3 regions of the Psychromicrobium lacuslunae genome follow, and region 1 is predicted to be linked to each of the others. Evidence: predicted binding sites of a transcription regulator. Region 1 holds the regulator's gene; each other region holds the start of a gene.

Region 1 (7,437 bases):
GACTCCGTCTACGACACTTATCGTGGCGTAGTCACCTACGTTCGGGTGGTCGACGGTCAGTTGACCCCGCGCGAGAAGATTCAGATGATGTCCACCCGTGCCGCGCACGAGTTACTGGAGATCGGCGTGAGCTCACCGGAGCCAACGCCGTCGAAGGGGCTCGGAGTGGGCGAGGTTGGCTACCTGATCACCGGGGTAAAAGACGTCCGTCAGTCCAAGGTCGGAGATACTGTCACGGGTCTGCACAAGCCTGCCAAGGAATCGCTCGGCGGCTACGAAGATGCGAAGCCAATGGTGTTCTCGGGGCTTTACCCACTGGATGGCACCGACTATCCGGTGCTTCGCGATGCACTGGAAAAGCTCATGCTCAATGACGCCGCCCTGGTCTATGAACCGGAGACCTCGGCAGCTTTGGGCTTCGGCTTCCGGGTCGGCTTCCTGGGGCTGCTGCACTTGGAAATCACCCGGGAGCGTTTGGAACGGGAGTATAACCTCGACCTGATTTCGACTGCTCCGAACGTTGAATACGAGGTGACCTTGGAGGACAAGAAGATCGTCCACGTCACCAACCCGAGTGAGTACCCGACCGGTAAGATCGCTGAAGTTCGCGAGCCAATGGTTTCCGCCACCATTCTGGCACCGAACGATTTTGTCGGCGCCATTATGGAACTCTGCCAGAGCCGTCGTGGCATCCTAGGCGGGATGGATTACCTTTCCGAGGATCGGGTGGAGATCCGCTACCGGCTGCCGCTCGCTGAGATCGTCTTTGACTTCTTCGACATCCTTAAATCGAAGACCCGTGGCTACGGTTCGCTGGACTGGAAAGCCGACGGCGATCAGGTGGCTGACCTGGTCAAGGTCGACATTATGCTGCAAGGTGAGCAAGTCGACGCTTTCAGCGCCATCACGCACCGTGATAAGGCCTACTCCTACGGTGTGATGATGACCGGCAAGCTGCGCGAGTTGATTCCCCGTCAGCAATTCGAGGTGCCGATTCAGGCTGCCATTGGTGCTCGGATCATTGCTAGGGAGAACATCAGGGCGATTCGGAAGGATGTGCTGGCCAAGTGCTACGGCGGCGATATCACCCGTAAGCGTAAGCTGCTGGAAAAGCAAAAAGAGGGCAAGAAGCGAATGAAGATGGTCGGCCGGGTAGAAGTGCCACAAGAGGCCTTCATCGCGGCGCTCTCCTCCGAATCCAGTAAAGACAGCAAAGATAAGGCGAAGAAATAGTCGCCAGGATGCGGAGAGCTAAGTATGCCGAGCACTTTGCCTGAGGGGGATCCGGCTCCGGCCGACGGCGTGTTGCCGCCGCAATCAGCCCAGCGGGCAACGGACCGGCGTTTTGGCCTGTACGCGCACATTCCGTTCTGCGCGGTGCGTTGCGGTTATTGCGACTTCAACACCTATACCGCGGTTGAACTGGGCGGCGGTGCCTCGCAGGCAGCCTATGCCGGCACCGCGATCCAGGAACTTGACTTCGCGGCCCGTGCGCTAAGCGCTTCGGGGATGCCTGAGCGCAAACTCAGCACGGTGTTCTTTGGCGGTGGCACGCCGACGCTGCTTCCAGCTGACGATCTAGCCGCTATTCTCGGCGCTGCCATTGCACACTGGGGAATTGAGCAGGACGCTGAGGTGACCACTGAGGCGAATCCGGACTCGGTCACTGAGCAGAGTCTGCAAAGGCTCGCGCAGGCTGGCTTCACCAGAGTCTCGTTTGGCATGCAGTCGGCGGTGCCGAAAGTACTCAAGGTGCTGGACCGCACACACCGTCCGGAGCGTGTGCCGCAGGCTGTCGAGTGGGCTAGGCAGGCTGGTCTAAAAGTTAGTATCGACTTGATTTACGGCACCCCCGGGGAATCACTGGCGGATTGGCGAGAGTCACTCGAAGCTGCGCTCAGCTATCAGCCTGATCACCTCTCCGCCTATGCGCTCATCATTGAGGAGGGCACTCGGTTGGCGGCGCAAATTCGACGCGGTGAGGTGCCGATGATCGACGATGATGATCATGCCGAAAAGTATCTAATAGCCGAAGAGCTACTGAGCCGGGGCGGGCTGAGCTGGTACGAGGTGAGCAACTGGGCCCGAACTCCGGATGATGCTTGTCAGCATAACCTGGCGTATTGGCGGGGCGACGATTGGTGGGGGATCGGTCCGGGTGCGCACTCACATATGGGCGGGGTTCGCTGGTGGAATGTTAAGCATCCCGTTGCCTATGCTGCTCGGCTTAACGACGGTGTTTCGCCCGCTGCCGCGCGTGAAGTTCTGGACCCGCAGACCAGGGAACTCGAAAATGTGATGCTTGGGGCCAGGTTAGCTGAAGGCTTAGCGATTAGTACTCTTGGGGTGAAAGCGAAGAGCGCAATCGCCTCGCTGATCGCCCGTGAACTCATCGACCCGACACGCGCCTTCCGGGGAGAACTCAGTCTCACCCTGAAGGGGCGGTTGCTCGCCGACGGCGTGGTGCGTGAGTTACTAGCGGATTAGCCGCAAATTCATCGGATAACGATATGGGTTGCCGCGATTGACATGAATTGCTGCAATGACCGAAAAAACCGTCAAAGTGGCCCAGATCACCGCGGCAAGGATGGCAAATACGCTGCCAACGACCGGAATGCTGATTGCCAAGATATTGAGAATAATGGCCAGCACGGTGGGCGGCAGGGTGAAGTTCAAGGCTTCTTTGGACTCTTGAGCGGTAAAAGGACCACGGTCCTTGAAAATGAGATAGATAATCAGGGACGGGAAGAAGCCAAGGATGCCGCCACAATGGGCCAGAAAAGCGAATTGCTGATCCTCGGTAGCAGTCAGCGGAAGTGCTCGCGCTGGGGCCGACTCGAACTGTTGGGTGTGACGTTCAGCTTGCTGCTGAGCGTCCTCATCTCCACCAGGAAAAATCACTGACTGTCCTCGCTGATCGCTAACAAAAGAAACTCCCTCATCAGGATACTTCAGTCGTCAGGAAATCTATGACTTCCTCAATTCGAGCTAATAATGTCGGCTCCAGATCGGCATAGCTATTTACCTTACTGAGCAGTCGTTGCCAGCCCTGAGCAATATCTGCTTGATCCGCGGAGGGCCAACCGAATGCCTGCAGAATGCCGCGTTTCCATTCAATATTTCGCGGGATTGTCGGCCATTCCGCGATTCCCAGAGCTTTAGGCTTAATCACTTGCCAAACATCGACGTAGGGGTGCCCGACCAGCAGTACATTGCCAGCCGCTCCCGGTAGCGACATCGCCTCAGCAGCTATTCTGGACTCCTTGGAATGCGGCACTAAATGATCAACCAGAACGCCAAGTTTCCGCTGCGGTCCTGGCTGGAAAACACGCACCGCAGCGACCAGATCGTCGATACCGCCAAGCGGTTCGACCACTATGCCTTCCAGCCGCAAGTCGTCACCCCAAACTTTTTCCACCAGCTCAGCGTCGTGCTTGCCCTCGACCCAAATTCTGCTCGCGCGGGCGACCCTGGCCCGGGCGCCAGCAACCTTGACCGAACCGGAGGCGGTGCGCTGGGTTGAACTCGCTGGCGCTTTGGCTGTCGCCACCGGGGCGATCGCCTCGACCGGCTCGCCGTCCACCAGGAAGCCGAAGCCGAGCTGAAAGGACTTTGTCTTCCCACGCCGGTCCTCCAACACCATAATGTGCATACCACCGGACTTCTCGGTGCGAATCACCGCACCGACCCAGCCGCTCTGCACGTCCTCGAAGACCGCGCCGGGACTCGCAGGTACCTGCAAAAGCTTCTTTCGTGCCGATTTCATTGGCTGTGCGGCCGGGCCCCAGGAGGTGTAATCAAAAGAGGAACTCACTCCTCAAGTCTGTCCTACTCGCTGGTTCGCCGCTGGCTGACACGCCTGCGCCACGGAATCAAGCCGGCCCGGAAAGTATTAGACTTAGCACTTGGAGTAGGTGAGTGCTAATTCATACCCAAGCGGCGATACCGAGGTGAGGAGGCGGGAATGAGCGAATTGCGCAAGCTCGAAGTATTGCGGGCCATTGTTGAAGATTATGTGAATTCCCGCGAACCGGTAGGCTCAAAGGCCCTAGTTGATCGCCATCGTCTGGGTGTTTCTAGTGCCACCATTCGTAACGATATGGCCGCGCTGGAAGAAGAGGGGCTGATTACCGCCCCTCATACCTCGGCGGGACGGATCCCCACCGATAAGGGATACCGTCTTTTTGTGGATCGGATCACCGAGGTCAAGCCTCTGTCAGTAGCGGAGAGGCGAGCCATTCAGGCTGTGCTGAGCGGGCCAGCGGATCTGGATGACGTTTTGGAGCGCACCGTGCGCACCTTAGCTCAGCTGACTAACCAGGTGGCCGTCTTGCAATACCCCACCTCGTTAAATTCGGCGGTTAGGCATGTCGAATTCGTGCTGCTGGCACCCCACCAGGTCTTATTGGTCTTGATCCTCGACGATGGCAAGGTCGAGCAGAGTGTCTTTGACCTCGGTCAACAGCTCAGTAGCGAGGAACTCTCCGAACTGCGCACCCAGTTCCTCTCCGCACTGGTTGGAACCCAGGTGAGCCAGCTTTCGTCTGCCCTCGACGCGGTGCTCGGCTTAGCCCCGGTGACGGTTGACGCCGCTGCGCGGGTGCTCGCCGAGGGCTTGCTGGCGCTCGCTCAGGCAGCCCGAGAAGAGCGTTTTATGGTCGCCGGGACAGCAAATCTGACCCGCTCCAATGTCGATTTCCCGCTGAGCATCGGTCCCGTTTTGGACGCGTTGGAAGAGGAGGTGGTGATGCTTAGGCTGCTCTCCGAGATGGCGCAGGATGCCAGGGGAGTCGCGGTCAGCATTGGCCGGGAGAACTCTTACCATTCGCTTTCGGAGGCATCGGTAGTGGCCACCGCCTATGGCAGCGGTACCGCGAAGCTGGGCGTGCTGGGTCCGATCAGAATGGACTACCCCAATACTATGGCGACGGTTCGCGCCGTCGCTCGGTACCTATCAAGAATTTTGGCCGGCTAGCCGGTGTGTAGTTTCGAAGAGAAAGAGAACGTACAACTTTGACCAATCATTATGAGGCATTGGGTGTTTCCCGCGATGCGACCGGTGAGGAAATCAAAAAGGCTTATCGTAAGCTGGCGCGTAAATATCACCCCGATGTTTACCAAGGGGACGACGCCGAGGAGAAGTTCAAGGACGTCTCGCACGCTTATGAGGTGCTTTCTGATCCGCAGAAGCGTCGGGTTTACGACACCACAGGCAACGAAAACGGTACTGATTCAGGCTTCGGTGGCGGTGGCTTCTCCGGTCAGGGCTTCGCGTTCCAGGACATCTTTGAAACCTTCTTCGGTGGTCAAGGTGGTTCGGGACAAGGGCCAATTCCGCGCAAACAACGCGGCCAGGATGCGCTGATCGGGGTTCGAATCGAGCTTCGGGAAGCGGTTTTCGGTGTAAATAAGAAGATTGAAGTTGACACTGCGGTGCTCTGCGAGACCTGTCAGGGTTCTTGTTGCCGCGAAGGTACCACGGAGCAAACTTGCGAGATCTGCCACGGCAGTGGGCAGGTGCAGCGTCCGGTGCGTTCCATTCTTGGTCAGGTGATGACGGTGACCAGTTGCACCACCTGTCAGGGGCACGGCACAGTGATTCCGGAGCCATGTAATGAGTGCATGGGTGAGGGCAGGGTACGTTCACGCCGTTCGTTGACCATTAAGGTGCCTGCGGGCGTCGATACCGGAACCCGGATTCAGCTCGGCGGCCAAGGTGAAGCTGGCCCGGCAGGCGGCCCTTCCGGAGATCTGTATGTTGAGATGCGGGTCAATCGGGATGCGTTGTTCTCTCGGGAACGCGATGACCTGCATGCCAGCGTGAATGTTCCGATGACGGCCGCTGCGCTTGGCACTGAGCTCAATATTGAGACCTTCGACGGCACCCAGCAGCTCAACGTCAAACCAGGCACCCAGTCAGGCGAGGTGCTTACCTTGCGCGGGCTCGGGGTCACTCACTTGCGCGGCCAGGGGCGGGGCGATCTGAAAATCGAACTCAACATTGAGACCCCGACCAAAGTTGATGCGGCGCAGGAGGAGTTGTTAAAACAACTCGCTGCGTTGCGTGGTGAGCAATATACCGAGGGTAAGCTCGCGGCCTCGGGCGGGGTTTTCGCCAAACTGCGAGATAAGCTCGGTCACCTTTAGCGGCATCGCTGGAGTCACCCGGCGGCACACCTGATCGCGGTCCAGGCTCTAAACTCGGAGAGTGACGAATCCGATTTTCTTTGCCGATGCCAACGAAGTCAGTGACCTCTCGGTGGATGATGTTTACGAACTCACCGGCACCGAGGGGCATCATGCGGCAACCGTGAAGCGGCTCAGCCAAGGGGAGAGCGTCGACCTCGTCGATGGTCGCGGCCTACGCCTGGAATGCATCGTGCAAAGTGCCCAGCAGGGTGTTCTGACGGTGCGCGTCGCGGCGCGTCGACGGGAGCTACCGGCGATCCCGACCATCACCTTGGTGCAGGCCTTGGCGAAGGATGGTCGAGACGAACTCGCAATTGAGACCGCCACCGAGCTCGGGGTGGACACAATCATCCCCTGGCAAGCGGAGCGCTCCATTGTTCGTTGGAAGGCGGATCGGGCTGAAAAGTCGCTTGCTAAATGGCGGAAGATTGTGCAGGCCGCGGCTAAACAGGCCCGACGAGCCTGGCTGCCTGAGGTGACCGGACTGCTCGACAGCACTGCCTTGGCCCAGCTCGGAAGCTCGGCCAAACTCTTGGTCTTGCATGAGCAGGCGAGTGGTTCGCTCGCCGATCTCCCAGACTTGGCCGAGTGCCAGCAATTGCTCATTATTGTCGGACCGGAGGGCGGAATATCACCTCGCGAACTAGAGCTCTTCGCGTCGGCCGGAGCGGTGCAACTGAGACTAGGCCAGCACGTACTTCGTTCGTCTACAGCTGGGCCAGCGGCGATTAGCGTGCTCAGCCAGCATTTGGGACGTTGGTAAGGCTTTCAACACCGCCACCACTGAGGTGTTTGGAGCTCACCAAGGCACGGTTCCTGCCTCGTTGAAGAAGCCACCGCTCGGGCCGTTAGCCGGCAGAGTTGCTAGTCGAATGGCGATGGCGGCGCCTTGTTGCGCAGTGCGGTCGCCGCTAAAACCATTGAGGTCGGTGGCGGTGAAGCCCGGGCAGCCAGAGTTGACCAGAATATTGGAGCCCCGTAGTTCCTTGGCGTACTGGATGGTGAGCGCGTTGAGGAAGGTCTTGGAGGCCAAGTAGGCGGTGGGGACTGCCCCCAAGTCAACGCCCTGCGCTGTTTGCAGCGTCAGCGAGCCCACGCTGCTGGAGATATTGACGATTCTGGCAGCCGCTGAGGCACGCAGCAGCGGTAGCATCGCGTTGGTCACCCGGATCACCCCGAGTACATTGGTGTCGACAACTGCTGCTACCACACCAACATCGAGGGTGCTCGGATGCTGCGGCAGGCTGC
Region 2 (7,437 bases), 1.2 Mb from region 1:
CGCGCCAGGACGGCTCGCCGCCTGGGCAACTAGTTGAGCGAACGCTCTAGCACTTCCACCGAAAGCGCCTTCCATGAGTAATTATCCACGGGATGAATTCGACAACGTCCCGGAATCTTCCTCACGCCAAGGCGTCCATCGCTCTGTGATGGCTGAGCCAAGTCGGCCGCTCTGGCCGATCCTCGCCTTTGCTGCCGCCGCGCTACTGATCGGCCTGCTCGCCTTTTTAGTGGTTCCGCGTCTAGTCGGCGGAAACCAAGTGGCTGCTAGCAGCAGTCCTGCGGCTAGCTCTAGCGCTCCTTCCGCGACGGCCAGCACCACGAAACCGAGCGCCCCGCCCAGTTCTAGCGTCCCGGCCACGACGTCCAAGCCGCCAGTAACGCCGAGTGCCCCGCCGCTGGATAAGACACAACAGGTATACGTCTACAACGGATCCGGGATCAGCGGGTTGGCTGCCAGAGTGGCGCAGCAAGTCCGGGTGGATGGCTGGACGGTTCCGGTGAATGCGAACTGGACTGGCATTCCGCAACCTAGCTCGGTAATTTTCTACAACGGAGCCAACCAGAAGACCAATGCTGAAGCGCTCGCAAAATTGCTTGGCATCGCTCGCCTGGTTGACACCCCGGAACTCGGCATCCCGCTAGCCGTGGTGCTCGGCCCTGGGGCGCAATAATCTCGCTACAGTGTTTCTATGCTTTCTTTAGAACCACTTGGGCATTTGCAATCGGGTTCGGAGCGCTGACGTGAAACTCTCTCTCGCCGGAATGATCGGGTTCACGTTGGTCGGCGCACTGGCGTTAGCCGGTTGTGGCGCGGAAAGTGGCAATGCCAGACTCGCCTCGCCCAAGCCTGCGGGCATCGATGCTCTGAAGATCGGATTATTGCTGGACAGCACCGGTGAGCAGGCTTTTTTAAACCCGGCTCAGCAGGCAGCAGCGCAACTGGCCGTGCAACAGATCAATCTGGCCGGCGGGGTGAATGGAAAGCCTGTTGAACTCGTAGCCGGTAGTCCGGGCGGATCCACCACTGAGCAAAGCAAGAAACTCATTGAACAAAAGGCCGCTGTGGTGATCGGTCCAACGGATTCATCACAAGCTACCGCAGCTTCCGAGCAATTCGGGAAAAACCAGACCGTGCTGATTTCGCCCGCCAATGCTGCCAGCGCCTTGAGCAAGCTAAGTAGCGGTGGCTATTACTTCAGGACGGCTCCGGCGGAAACCATGCAGTCTATGGTGCTGGCGAAGCTTGCCCTGGACGAGGCAAAAGGTGGCGTGGTGGCTGTGATTTACGAAACAGATGACAGCAGTAAGGAAATTGCCGAACAGACCGAGAGTGCGCTCAAGTCACACGATGCGAAGCAAGTGGTCAGTATCGTCGCCGATGATGCGCTTGCAGCGGCCCAGAAAGCCAAGGAATCCGGGGCCGCAGCGAGTGTGGTAATTGCTCGGCAACACGGTCAAGAAATTTTGGCTGAACTCGGGAACGCCGGTGTTTCTGGGGCGAGTTTAGTGTTGGGCGATGGTGCCACCGCTTCATATGGCGCGAATCTGGCGGTTGATACGCTCAAGGACGCCCAGGGTATTCTTCCGGGAGTTTTTCCGACCGCCGGGTTCCAGGAAGAGCTGCTGAAGATCAACAGTTCTCTTAAGTCACTCAACTATGCCGCCGAGACTTATGACGCGGTGGTCCTCGCCGCCTTGGCTGCAGCTCGGGCCAAGGATTCCTCCGGGCCCTCGGTGGCGGCAAAACTCATTGAGGTCTCCGGCGGTGCTGGCGACGGCCAGAAGTGCCATCAGCTTGCCGACTGTTTTTCCTTGCTGAGCCAACACAAGACGATTGACTATGACGGGCTTTCCGGCCCAATTGGTTTCACTGAACAAGGCGATATTAGCGAGGCCAATTATCTGCTTTATCGCTACAGTGCGAGCAACTTGCCGGTGCTCAACGGAGCAGAAAAAGCAAGCAAATAGCATCTCCTCGGGTGATTCATCACTTTTCGCGAACGAAGCCCAGACAGTCCGGGCAGTCATCTAAATAGCGATGTCGGCATTCGACGGTGTGCTGTAAGTAGGTAATGGCCTGTTGTCGAGTCAATATTTCAGCCTGCAGCTTGGTGATCTTGGCTTTCACCAAAGCTTGAGCAGTTGATTTCTCGGCGGACATCGCGGCAACGACCTCCGGTAATGAGAGGCCGACGCTGCGGAGCTTCAAGACGGTGCGTGCACTATCCAAGGCCTCCTCATCGTAAAGCCGATAGTTATTGCTGTTGCGGGGCACCCGCAAGGCGCCAACTTCCTCCCAATGCCTTAGTACATGCGCCTCGACGCCTAGGCTGGCAGCCGCCTCGCCAACTGTTTTTGCCACGATGCCTTGCCTTAATGTTGACCTGAACCTCTAAGGTCTCCATTATGTCTAATCGGAACCTTCTGCCGAATGCCTCGCAGCGCCCCTTGGTGCTGGTGCTCGGGGCGAGTGGAAACCTTGGTAGCGAAGTCCTCAGCCGGTTGGCGGACCAGGATGTGAGAATCAGATGCTTGGTACGTCGACCGATTGCGTTGCCGCCCGGAGCTGAGCTGGTGATTGGCAGTCTGACCGAGCCCGCTCAGCTTCGTGCCGCGCTGAACGGAGTTGACCGAATCTTCCTGATCTGGCCGCTGCTGGACTCCACGGCGGCGGCCAGGGCTCTTGAAGAAATCGCGCTCACGACAGCCCGAGTCGTCTACCTCTCCTCGACGGCCATCGATGACGCGCTGCCACGCCAGAGCGACCCGATTGCGCAGGTGCATGCGGACCTAGAGGCACTGCTGTCAAGATTCCGGCTCAAGGCCGTGGTGCTGCGCAGCGATACCCTGGCTTCGAACGCCCGAGGCTGGCGTTCTCAGCTGCGAATCAGCGATCTGGTAGCCGGACCGCGCGCGGCCGCCACCGCCGTGGTCGACGAACGTGATGTAGCGGCTGCCGCTGTCGCCATCCTCTTATCAGATGGGGACAGCTCGCAGCCGAACACTCCCTACCTGCTGACCGGTCCGGAAATACTCAGTAGAGCAGATCAGCTAGCGCAGCTCGGTTCTGTGCTCGACCGAAAGCTGCGGTTCCAGCTCTTAGACGCCGAATCGGCCCGAGCGCAATTGCTAGCCGACGGTCGTCCACAGCAACTGGTCGAAGCGCTGATCGAGGCTGCGACCAACCGCCCGGATTCAACCTTACTGACCGACGACCTTAGCCAGCTGACCGGGCGGGCGGCGCGAACCTTTCGGGCTTGGGCGCTCGATCACGCCGCCGAATTCAGTTGAGCGACCGGCCCCGGGTATTACCGGGGTTAGTCTCGCAGTGGGACGCCCTTAGCGTCCGCCTGGAAGCCACTGGAGCCAACCAGAATAAGAATGCCCTCGATCAATCCCCAGATGGCTACCAACGGGGCCAGGATGCCGAGCGAAAGCAGGCTGATCAGCAACTGGGCCACCGCTTTGCCGGTGAAGCCTAAATAGAAGTTATGGATACCGAGCGAGCCCAGGAAAATGCCGAGCAAACCAGCGGCAATCTTCGACTTCGGCACCACTCCGCCGGGGTAGCCCTGCTGGTAGTTCTGCTGCTGGTAGCCGGCTTGTTGGCTACTGGCCTGGTCTGGGTAGTTCTGGTCTGGGTAGTTGACGGCGGGCGGAGTATCGCTCGGGGATGAAAAGGTGGGTTCGCCGCCAGCTGCTGCCTGCTCGAAGCTCGGGGTCTGATCCGCCGAGGGTTTCTCGGGCTGGTTAGGGTTCTCGCTCATCGTCGCTCCTTAGCTAAAGCACTGTTAAATGCCTAGGTTAAATGCCTGGGGTGTTATGTAGTCTGTTCTGACCGTAACGAAGATATTCACCGAAAACTAGCTCCTCGAAACAAAACAAGGGGTATCTACGGGTCATCCCTGAGCGAAACTCCGGCACATCGTGACTATTCCGCTTGCACTCTCCACCCCCGAGTGCTAATTATTGAATTAGCACTCTCCCGGGCCGACTGCTAATTTCTGCACCGACAGGGGAGTTGACCGGTTTGGTGAGGCAAAGCGCAAGGTGTACCGAATGCATCGAACGCCTGCCGTCCGTCGCGGGCACCCTGCCGGTTACTAGAACTCACATGATTGTCCCGAAAGGACTGAAGCCTCCATGGCCAAAATCATTGCATTCGACGAAGAGGCGCGCCGCGGTCTCGAGCGGGGTCTGAACACCCTCGCCGACGCCGTCAAGGTAACCCTCGGCCCGCGCGGCCGCAACGTCGTGTTGGAAAAGAAGTGGGGCGCTCCCACGATCACCAACGATGGTGTTTCCATCGCCAAGGAGATCGAGCTGGAGGATCCTTACGAGAAGATCGGCGCAGAGCTGGTCAAGGAAGTTGCCAAGAAGACCGATGAGGTCGCTGGCGACGGCACCACCACGGCTACCGTGCTGGCTCAGGCCCTGGTTCGCGAAGGTCTGCGCAACGTCGCAGCCGGCGCTGATCCGCTGAGCCTGAAGCGTGGCATCGAGAAGGCCGTGGCCGCCGTCACCGAGCAGCTGCTCGCTTCCGCTAAGGAAGTTGAGACCAAGGAAGAGATCGCTGCTACCGCCTCGATCTCGGCCGCTGACACCCAGATCGGCGAGTTGATCGCCGAGGCTCTGGACAAGGTTGGCAAGGAAGGCGTTATCACAGTCGAGGAGTCCAACACCTTCGGGCTGGAACTCGAGCTCACCGAAGGCATGCGCTTCGACAAGGGCTACATCTCGCAGTACTTCGTCACCGACGCCGAGCGTCAGGAGACCGTGCTGGAAGATCCTTACATCCTGGTGGTCAACTCCAAGATCTCCAACGTCAAGGATATGGTTGCCATCCTGGAGAAGGTCATGCAGTCCGGCAAGCCGCTGCTGATCATCGCCGAGGACGTCGAGGCCGAGGCGCTCGCCACTCTGATCGTTAACAAGATCCGTGGTCTATTCAAGTCCGTTGCCGTCAAGGCCCCGGGCTTCGGCGACCGCCGTAAGGCTCAGCTGGCCGATATCGCCATCTTGACCGGCGGCCAGGTTATCTCGGAAGAGGTTGGCCTCAGCCTGGAGAACGCGACCCTTGACCTGCTGGGTCAAGCTCGCAAGGTCGTTGTCACCAAGGACGAGACCACCATCGTTGAAGGTGCCGGCGACGCTGAGCAGATCGCTGGCCGGGTCGCTCAGATCCGTGCTGAGATCGATAACTCCGACTCCGATTACGACCGTGAGAAGCTGCAGGAACGCCTGGCCAAGCTGGCCGGCGGCGTTGCAGTCATCAAGGCTGGCGCGGCGACCGAGGTTGAGCTCAAGGAGCGCAAGCACCGCATCGAAGATGCCGTGCGTAACGCCAAGGCTGCTGTTGAAGAGGGCATCGTCCCCGGCGGTGGCGTGGCTCTGATCCAGGCTGGCGTCAAGGCTTTCGAGAATCTTGCTCTTGAGGGTGACGAGGCAACCGGTGCGAACATCGTCAAGGTCGCTATTGACGCTCCGCTCAAGCAGATCGCCATTAACGCTGGCCTGGAAGCCGGCGTCGTGGTCGATAAGGTTCGCGGTTTGCCCGTCGGGCACGGCCTGAACGCGGCGACTGGTGCTTACGAAGACCTGCTGGCTGCTGGCGTGAACGACCCGGTCAAGGTGACCCGTTCTGCTCTGCAGAACGCTGCCTCCATTGCCGGTTTGTTCCTGACCACCGAAGCTGTGGTTGCTGACAAGCCGGAGAAGAAGTCTGCTGCTCCTGCCGGTGGCGACGATATGGGTGGCATGGGCGGAATGGGCGGCTTCTAAGTCGTCAATACGCTTTCCACTCGCTCTGGAGAGTTACTGGGAGGGCCCCGCATCCACGGATGCGGGGCCCTCTTGTCTTTGCCGTAAAGTAACGCGGAGTTGGGAGTGGACAGTTAGAGCGAGGGCTGGTGCTCGGGCAGGCCGCCTCGAGGATGCTGACGAGGGTACGACTGTTGCGTTCGCTGAGCACCCTCTAGATAGCGGGCCAGACGATGCAGGGCGCGGGCGCAGCCTAGTCGCACTCGTCCGGGTTTCGGGGCAGAGTCCTCAATGACGGGTGCATCCGGAAGTGCTGACTGGGCCAGCTCTCGGGCGGCGTCCAGGGCGGTGTAGGGAAGAAACATGGCGAAGCTCTATTCTTTCGCTTTTGGCTAAGGGGCTAGCGGAGCAGGCCCGGTCGATGAGCGGATAATGAACTCAGTGGGCAGGATGATCTGTCGGGGTTGAGATTCTGGATCTAGCATTAGTTCCCCGATTAACCTGCCCTTCTCGTAGGCGGACTGGCGGACGGTGGTGAGTCCGGCCGCCTCGGCGGCTGGAATATCGTCAAAACCGGTGACTGAGAGATCTTTTCCGGGCACAATGCCGCGGACCTTTAAGGCGCGGAGCACGCCGAGAGCATGGACATCGGAAAGGCAGACGATAGCGGTTGGTCTTTGCTGTCGGTCCAGAATGAGCTCGGCAGCTTTTTCCCCGGACTCGATGCTGTTCGGACTACTGTCCACCACCTCAACCCTTGCTCCGGGCATCTCGTCGAGGATGCCGTTGTAGCGGCCCCAATCATCGAGGTTAAGTAGATCCGAGGCATCGGCAAGCCGTGCTGCTGGCTCGCCGTTAGCGATGCAGGCGCTGCTCACAATGACAATATTGCGGTGCCCGAGCTTGTAGAGATGACGGCCAAGGCTACGGCCAGCCGCGCGTTCATCGATGGCCACCCAGCTACTCTCCGGATCGTCAGAGATATCTTCGCCGACAAAGCGGATTCCTCGCGCCCTGATCCGTTTGAGTGCTTCGTGTTCCGGCCGCAAGCAGAAGGCAGTTGCGGCGTCGATCGCTGCGTTATTGAGCGGCAGTGAGCCGCCCTGCTCGCCGATTACCGGCATCAGCAGCACACCGGTGCCCTTCTTTTCGCAGGCAGCAGTGAGGCCGGAGAGCATCAGCACCGCGTAAGGATCGGAGAAGGCATAGGAGAGACGTTCGGTAAGCAGTACTCCAACTGTGTCTGCTCTGCCGCTGCGCAACGCTCGGGCAGCAGCGTCTGGGCCGGAGTAGCCAATCTCTTCGGCTGTTTTCAGAATCTTGGTCCGTAGTTCGGCGGAAAGCTGCTCTGGCTTGTTGTAGGCGTTGGAGACCGTGGAGACGCTGACCCCGACCCTCTCAGCTAGAGTTTTCAGATTTGCCATTGCTGAAGAACTTCCTCTGTATCGTTCTAGAAAAACGTTATACTAGAACGATACAGAGGATTCGGTAAAACGCCAATAGTCAGTTCCCGAGGTTAGTCTCAAGATTCAGCAAAGCTCGTTTGGCGTCCTCGCCGCCAATATAACCGCCAAAGGAACCATCTGCTCGAACTACCCGATGGCACGGTACGATCAGCGGCAACGGATTCCGAGCGCAAGCGGTGCCCACGGCGCGAACGGCTCGAGGACTGCCG
Region 3 (7,437 bases), 920 kb from region 1:
AACCTAAGATTTCGCTGTACGGCTTTCGACTTAAACGCCTCGAGTGTGCAGATCTACAGCTTATGACGGGCATAAAACGTGTAGATCTGCACACTCGATAACGGTTTAGAGCTTAGTGCTGGTGGCCTTCGTGAGAATCTTCATCCTCTTCGGGCTTCTCAGCAACCAAGGCTTCGGTGGTGAGCACCAGAGCCGCGATCGAGGCTGCATTGCGCAGCGCCGAACGGGTCACCTTGACCGGGTCGATAACACCCTGCTCGATCAGATCGCCGTACTCACCGCTGGCGGCATTGAAGCCGTGTCCATCGGGAAGCTGAGCAACCTTGTCGATCACCACGTAGCCATCGTGCCCGGCGTTCTCGGCGATCCAGCGCAGCGGCTGTGCCACCGCGCGGCGAACCAAGTTGATCGAGGTCGCCGCGTCGCCTTCAAGAGCCTTTACTTCGGGGCTCTCATCGAGAGCCTTGGCGGCCTGCACCAGGGCGGAGCCGCCACCGGCGACGATGCCTTCTTCGAGAGCTGCACGGGTGGAGGAAACAGCATCTTCGATGCGGTGTTTCTTCTCTTTTAGCTCGACCTCGGTGGCTGCGCCAACCTTGATCACGCCGATGCCACCGGCCAATTTCGCCAGTCGCTCCTGCAGCTTTTCCTTGTCCCAGTCCGAGTCAGTGCGAGCCAGTTCGGCGCGCAGCTGCGCGATCCGATCAGCAACGTCCTGCTCGGTGCCAGCACCGTCGACGATCGTGGTGTTGTCCTTGGTGACGGTAATCCGACGAGCGGTACCGAGCACCTCAAGACCCACCTGATCAAGCGCGAGGCCAATTTCCGGAGAAACGATCTGGCCGCCAGTGAGGATAGCGATGTCTTGCAACATCGCCTTACGGCGGTCGCCGAAACCGGGAGCCTTGACGGCCACCACGTTAATGGTGCCGCGCAGCTTGTTCACGATCAGCGTCGAAAGCGCTTCGCCGTCGACGTCCTCAGCAATGATGAAGAGCGGCTTCGAGGCCTTGAGCACCTTCTCCAGCAGCGGCAGGAATTCCTGAACCGAGGAGATCTTGCCCTGGTTGATCAGGATCAACGCATCTTCCAGCACAGCTTCCTGGCGCTCGTGATCGGTGACGAAATGCGGCGACAAGTAGCCCTTATCGAACTGCATGCCCTCGGTGAGTACCAATTCGGTCTGCATTGAGGAGGACTCCTCGATGGTGATTACACCATCCTTGCCGACCTTATCGAAAGCCTCGGCCAGCAACTCGCCGATCTCGGCGCTCTGCGCTGAAATCGCGGCGACGCTGGCCACCTGGCCACCGGAAACCTCGCGAGCGTTCTCCAGCAACCGGTCGGCGATGGCCTCAACCGAGACCTCGATGCCGTGCTTGAGCGCGCCCGGAGCGGCACCAGCCGCTACGTTCCGCAGACCCTCCTTGACCAGAGCCTGGGCAAGAACGGTTGCCGTGGTGGTGCCGTCGCCAGCAACATCATTTGTCTTGGTGGCAACTTCTTTGGCAAGCTGCGCACCCAGGTTCTCGTAGGGGTCATCCAGCTCAACTTCGCGAGCGATGGTGACGCCGTCATTGGTAATAGTGGGGGCACCCCACTGCTTCGCCAGCACAACGTTCCGTCCGCGCGGGCCAAGGGTGACCTTGACCGCGTTGGCTAGGCGGTCAACGCCAGCCTCCAGGGAACGCCGGGCGGCGTCATTGAATGCAATCTGTTTTGCCATGAGTCATTGTCCTTATCTGACAGAGGCCCCGGACCTGGCGGACCGGGGCGTCTGAAGAGGTCCATTCCGCCGGAGACCGCACCTCAACGCGCGGTTTCCGAGAATGGAATTGTTACTTAACGACGATGGCCAGAACGTCACGGGCCGAGAGCACCAGCAGCTCGTCGCCACCGGTCTTGACCTCGGTTCCACCGTACTTGGAGTAGATCACGACGTCGCCCACGGCGACATCGATCGGCACCCGGTTGCCATTGTCATCAACGCGGCCTGGGCCAACGGCGACAACTTCGCCTTCCTGGGGCTTTTCTTTAGCGGAATCCGGGATCACTAGACCCGAAGCAGTGGTCTGCTCGGCTTCCAGCTGGCGGACAACAATACGATCCTCAAGAGGCTTAATAGAGACCGACACTCGGACCTCTCCTTCTCAGTAAACTCAGCGGTTTTTTAGGCCACGGCAGCCCCACGTGGCGTTGCGCCTACCGTCGTCGCGGTGCCGGTGTGTGCAACTGTGGGTGCCGTGATGGCTTAGCACCCTCCTAGTGAGAGTGCTAATAACGACTCTATGAGCGGATTAGCACTCGGTCAAGGTGAGTGCTAATTTCTGTCATCTTTAGCGCTCAGAGCGAACTCTCGGCGCGCGGTCGACGAAACCTCGGGCGATAAGCTTGTGAATTATGGCTGATGATTTGATTGCCCCTTTGCTCACCCCTGAAGGCTGGGACTTATTGGCCACCGTAGGTCCTTACCAGGAGAAGAATTCACTCGCACTGGCGGAGAAAATGCGCAAGGCCGGGCACTCAGCCGAACTCACCTCTGCGGTGCTCACGCAGGCCCGGTTGCGTACCAAAGCGAGCGCAAAATTCGGGGAATTCGCACAGCAAATGCTCTTCACTCAGCAAGGCTTAGAACAAGCCACCCGCTTGCAGGTTGCGGTTTTGCACGCCCAGCGATTCGCCGAAGCCGGAATTGCCAAGATCGCCGATCTGGGCTGTGGCTTGGGAGCTGACTCGCTCGCATTTAGCACCTTAGACCTCGCGGTGACCGCAGTGGAGCAGGACGAGATCACGGCAGCCTGCGCCACCATCAATCTGATGCCCTTCCCGAATGCGCGGGTAATCCAAGCCGAGGCCAGCACGGTGGACCTCGACGATGCCGAGGCCGTCTGGCTTGACCCGGCACGGCGAACCACCTCAAGCTCTGGCAGCACTCGAATCTTTGACCCTGAGGCATTCTCGCCGCCGCTCTCCTTCGTCGAGCAGCTCGCCGATCGCGACCTGCCGGTGGGCGTAAAAATGGGCCCGGGCATCCCCCACGAGTCAATTCCGGCGGGCTGTGAGGCGCAGTGGGTCTCGGTCGGCGGTGAGTTGGTTGAGGCTACCCTCTGGTTCAACCAGCTAGCCCGGCCCGGGATTCGTCGAGCGGCGCTATTGCTCGGCGATGGAGGTGCTTCCGAGCTGACCAGTCCGCTCGACTATCTGCCCGCAGAACAGGATGCGCCGCTGGGCCCGTTGGAGGGTTATCTCTACGAACCAGATAGCGCGGTCATTCGCGCCGGACTGGTGGCTGATCTAGCCAGGCATCTTGGCGTGCATTTGATTGACCCGCAGATCGCCTACCTCTGCTCGGCGGAACTGATCGCTACTCCTTTTGCTCGGGCCTACCGGGTGCTTGAAGTCTTGCCGTACAACGTCAAGACACTGCGTTCCTGGGTGCGGGAAAACAATATTGGCAGCCTGGAGATCAAGAAACGCGGCACCGCCGTCACTCCCGAGGAGCTCCGCAAGCAGTTGCTGGCCGGAGGATCCAAAAAGGCTAAGAGATCGGCAACTCTGGTGTTGACCCGATTGGGCAACGACCGGGTTGCCGCAGTGGTTGAACCGATCCAACAGTTGAACCGGCCAGAATGAGACCTTGCGGCTCAGCGAAGCGCGTTAGGCCTTAGGCTCTGGAGAACTCCGAGGCCGCCCGGACCTGCTCAACGCTCGGTCGTACCCCGGTATACAAAACAAACTGCTCCTCGGCCTGAATGGCAATTACCTCGGCGCCAGAAATGATCTTTTTCCCGGCGGCTCTGCCCGCCTTGATCAGTGGCGTTTCGGCCGGGAGGGCAACGACGTCGAAAACAGTCTCGGCGGCGTCAATGGTTTGCGCAGTGAAGGCTAGGACCTCCTCCTCCGCGCCCTGCATGCCCAGCGGTGTGACATTGATCAGCAGCTGGGCGGTGCGTTCGCCCGCCTCGGCAGTCCAGTCAAAGCCATAAAGCTCGGCGAGCGGGCGACCGGTTGATTCGTTCCTGGCGACGATGGTCACCGCGCGGAAGCCCGCATCCCGCAGGGCTGCGGCGACGGCCTTTGCCATCCCCCCGGAGCCCTGCAGCAGCACGGTACTTGTGGCCGCTATCCGGTGTTCCCGGAGTAGGCGTTCAATAGCCAGATAGTCGGTGTTGTAGGCGGTCAGCACGCCACTGTCATTGACAATGGTGTTGACCGAGTCGATCGCCGCTGCCGAGGCGTCGAGCCGATCCACTAAAGCGATGACTTGTTCCTTATAGGGCATCGAAACAGCCGCGCCACGGATCCCCAGACCACGGATTCCGCGTACCGCATCGGCTAGGTCTACCGGCGCGAAGGCTTTATAGACGTAGTTGAGGTTGAGCTCTTCGTACAGGTAATTATGAAAACGGGTGCCGATATTGCTCGGCCGGGCCGCCAGCGAGATGCACAGCGTCATGTCTTTGTTCAGAATGGGCACCTAGTCATTGTGCCGCATGAGTGAAGCAATGTTTCTAACTCGCAGCAATCCGTTGGCAGCACTCAGCTGAGCTCAGCGCCGAACAACCCCTGGGCTTAGCCCTGGCGCGCCTTCATCCTCGGATTATTCTTATTGATCACGAAGGTCCGCCCGCGCCGCCGCACGATCTGTGCGCCGGGAAGCTTCTTCAGGGCTCGCAATGAGTTTCTAACTTTCATGATTTTTTGCTCCTTCAGTTACTGACGTTCAAACCAAACGGGTCGTTGAAATATTCCGCTTTTCGGCGACTCTCAGCCGGGCTGAGTTGCGCTTTTTCGAGCAGTCCTTGCACCTCGGATTCGACGATTTCAGCCGCTCTGCCGGTGAGCGCTAGCACGCTGGCGGGCTGCTCACCGCCGGCCAGCCAATCGCCGGTGCTCTCTAGCCAAAGCCGCGGCCCGATGCCTTGCATGGCGATTCGTTGAGCGGGCGCCGAGGCCATCCAGATCCGACCCCTGAGCCAACAGCTGCCGGCCGCCAGGGTTGGTAAGGCGAGCCGGAAACGGTCCGGATGCAGTGGACGTTGCAGCTCGACCCGCACAGTGCGGAAGGCTCCACCGCCCCGTCTGCTTGCCACCCGCACCTCCCCCGGCGACTGCCTACGCATTACCTCATGGGCATCGAAACAACCGGGTCGTAATTCATCGGCAGAACTGGCGAGGGTGGCGTGCGGGGCAAGTTCGCTGAGCAGTTCCAGCCCGACCGGCTGATTCGGATCCGCGAATTGACTCAGCGATCGGCTAAGCGATGACGAGGTCAGCACGGTGTCCGCCTGAGCGAGTGCCGCCACCATGAACTCCCCGGAGGTACGTTGGTCCCTGGGCGACCCGGTGATGCCTAGCTCGGAAAGTTCACGGCGGTCCCAGAGCTGGTCTTCCAGCTCGGCCGGATCGAGCGCCAGAACCGCGTTATCAATGCTGAATTCCTCATCAAGTTGAGCATAAAGAGCCTCCATCACCAGGTCCGGCTCCACCCCGGGTGGCAACGCCAGTACGGCGTGTGGCACCCCTTCGTGAATCAATCGACGCACGGTGGGCACCACATCAAGTCGGACCGTGCACGAAAGGCAGCCGTGTTCCAGCTCGCTGCTCGACCGCTCGGTGAGCTTCCCACCCCGATAAATCCGGCGTAGCACAGTAGCTTCCTGAATCAGGTCATGGACCACCACAACCGAATCTAGGTGCGTGCCGGAAAGCAGTTCAGCGGCGAATTGTCGGCATTGGGGATCGAGCGAAGCCAGCAAGGAAAGATGCATATCCTCTAAGTTATATGAGAATGATTCTCATATACAAATTAATGGCCGTAACCGTGCACGTCACAAAGTGATAGCTGTCTTAGACTTAGACGTTCCTGTACTACTCAGTAACGCACGTCTGAAGGGGGCGAACCATGGATATCCACTTCGGCGAATCCGCCCAGTCGACATTAGGAGTTGAATGGGAACTCGCCCTGATCGATGCCGCGAGCGGCGAGCTGACCCCTCAGGCCGATGCGCTACTCGGGGTGATCAATCAAGAGCATCCCGAACTGCAGGCTGATGAAGAGCACCCGCACATTAAGCGCGAATTGCTGTTGAACACGCTCGAGTTGGTCACCGGAGTCTGCGGCAGCGTGGCCGAAGCCAAAGAGGACCTCAATCGCTCACTGAGCACGGTGCGCGAGGCTGGTGAACGCTTCGGTGTGGAGTTAATGTGTTCCGGCACCCATCCTTTCAGCCAATCCCGCTCCCAACCGGTGACCGACAAAGAACGTTACGCCAAGCTGATCGATCGCACCCAGTGGTGGGGCTCGCAAATGGTGATTTACGGTGTGCACGTGCATGTTGGTTTGGATTCCAAGTTCAAGGCACTGCCGGTCCTTGACGGCCTAGTGAATTATTTTCCACATTTTCAAGCGCTCTCCGCCTCCTCACCATTCTGGAACGGCGAGGATACCGGCTATGCCTCCCAACGTGCATTGCTGTTCCAGCAGCTGCCCACCGCCGGGCTGCCCTTCCAGTTCGATGACTGGCGCGGCTATGAGCACTACGTCGAAGACATGATGACCACCGGGGTGATCGACCAGCTCTCGGAGATCCGCTGGGATATTCGCCCGGTGCCGGCCCTTGGCACCATCGAAATGCGGGTCTGCGATGGACTTGCCACCCTGGAGGAGGTCGGCGCCATTGCGGCACTCACCCAATGCTTAGTGCAATCCTTCTCCGATACCCTCGATAACGGCGGCTCAATCCCGACTATGCCGCCATGGCATGTCCAGGAGAATAAATGGCGAGCCGCGCGCTACGGCTTGGACGCCATTATCATCCTTGATGCCCAGTCGAATGAGCGGCTGGTCACCGACGATCTAATCGAGTTGCTGAACAAACTAGAACCGGTGGCCAAACGATTGGACTGCGCTAGCGAGCTGGCCGATGTAGAACGCATTATTCGACGCGGCGCCGGCTACCAGCGTCAGCGGCAGGTTGCGGCCGCGCATCAGGGTGAGTTGAGGCCCGTGGTGGATGATTTAGTCAGCTTGCTGCGAAGCGGTTATCAGGACTAGTCAGGCACAGCTTTACTGTCCGAGCAGGATGGTGCTGACCGGCAGCGAAGAGTCCGGCGCGAAATCAATCCCGCTGGGGGCAGCGCCGGCGGCTACCAATTGGGACCCCAACGCAGCCACCATGGCACCGTTGTCCGTACAGAGCGAAATGGCTGGCACTAGAAGCTTGATTCCGGCGCGCTCGGTTCGTTCGGCCAGCAGCTCCCGAAGCCGCGAATTAGCGGCCACCCCGCCGCCCAGCAGCAGGGTGTCCAGCCCTTGCTCTTGGCAAGCCAACACGGCCTTTGCGGTAATCACGTCGAGCACCGCTTCCTGGAAGGAAGCAGCGATATCCGCGGTCGGCACCGGTTCCCCCGCTGCCTCCAGCTGCTCTACTTTGC

The links. The regulator HrcA, encoded in region 1, represses chaperone genes, less so after heat shock. The targets are predictions, from matches to a motif close to TTNGCACTCGNNNNNNNCGAGTGCNAA.
Region 2: the regulator HrcA is predicted to act here: its motif matches at 3,977-4,003, upstream of groL (chaperonin GroEL).
Region 3: the regulator HrcA is predicted to act here: its motif matches at 2,298-2,324, upstream of groES (co-chaperone GroES).

The regions. Positions count from the first base shown of each region.
Region 1 covers NZ_CP011005.1:1,057,385-1,064,821, forward strand. Annotated here, with positions in the region: gene lepA (translation elongation factor 4) at 1-1,233, shown strand, start outside; gene hemW (radical SAM family heme chaperone HemW) at 1,258-2,487, shown strand; gene UM93_RS04865 (DUF4870 domain-containing protein) at 2,476-2,898, opposite strand; gene UM93_RS04870 (DUF3097 family protein) at 2,942-3,766, opposite strand; gene hrcA (heat-inducible transcriptional repressor HrcA) at 3,965-4,975, shown strand; gene dnaJ (molecular chaperone DnaJ) at 5,014-6,147, shown strand; gene UM93_RS04885 (16S rRNA (uracil(1498)-N(3))-methyltransferase) at 6,209-6,952, shown strand; gene UM93_RS04890 (SDR family NAD(P)-dependent oxidoreductase) at 6,989-7,437, opposite strand, start outside.
Region 2 covers NZ_CP011005.1:3,441,135-3,448,571, forward strand. Annotated here, with positions in the region: gene UM93_RS16240 (DUF3263 domain-containing protein) at 1-33, shown strand, start outside; gene UM93_RS16245 (LytR C-terminal domain-containing protein) at 74-673, shown strand; gene UM93_RS16250 (ABC transporter substrate-binding protein) at 744-1,970, shown strand; gene UM93_RS16255 (MerR family transcriptional regulator) at 1,990-2,364, opposite strand; gene UM93_RS16260 (NAD(P)H-binding protein) at 2,409-3,293, shown strand; gene UM93_RS16265 (TM2 domain-containing protein) at 3,320-3,769, opposite strand; gene groL (chaperonin GroEL) at 4,146-5,783, shown strand; gene UM93_RS17780 (hypothetical protein) at 5,897-6,127, opposite strand; gene UM93_RS16275 (LacI family DNA-binding transcriptional regulator) at 6,155-7,186, opposite strand; gene UM93_RS16280 (methylated-DNA--[protein]-cysteine S-methyltransferase) at 7,266-7,437, opposite strand, start outside.
Region 3 covers NZ_CP011005.1:1,979,318-1,986,754, forward strand. Annotated here, with positions in the region: gene groL (chaperonin GroEL) at 113-1,726, opposite strand; gene groES (co-chaperone GroES) at 1,839-2,135, opposite strand; gene UM93_RS09245 (THUMP-like domain-containing protein) at 2,401-3,633, shown strand; gene UM93_RS09250 (shikimate 5-dehydrogenase) at 3,665-4,477, opposite strand; gene ykgO (type B 50S ribosomal protein L36) at 4,573-4,695, opposite strand; gene UM93_RS09260 (GTP-binding protein) at 4,710-5,771, opposite strand; gene UM93_RS09265 (glutamate--cysteine ligase) at 5,906-7,057, shown strand; gene tsaD (tRNA (adenosine(37)-N6)-threonylcarbamoyltransferase complex transferase subunit TsaD) at 7,070-7,437, opposite strand, start outside.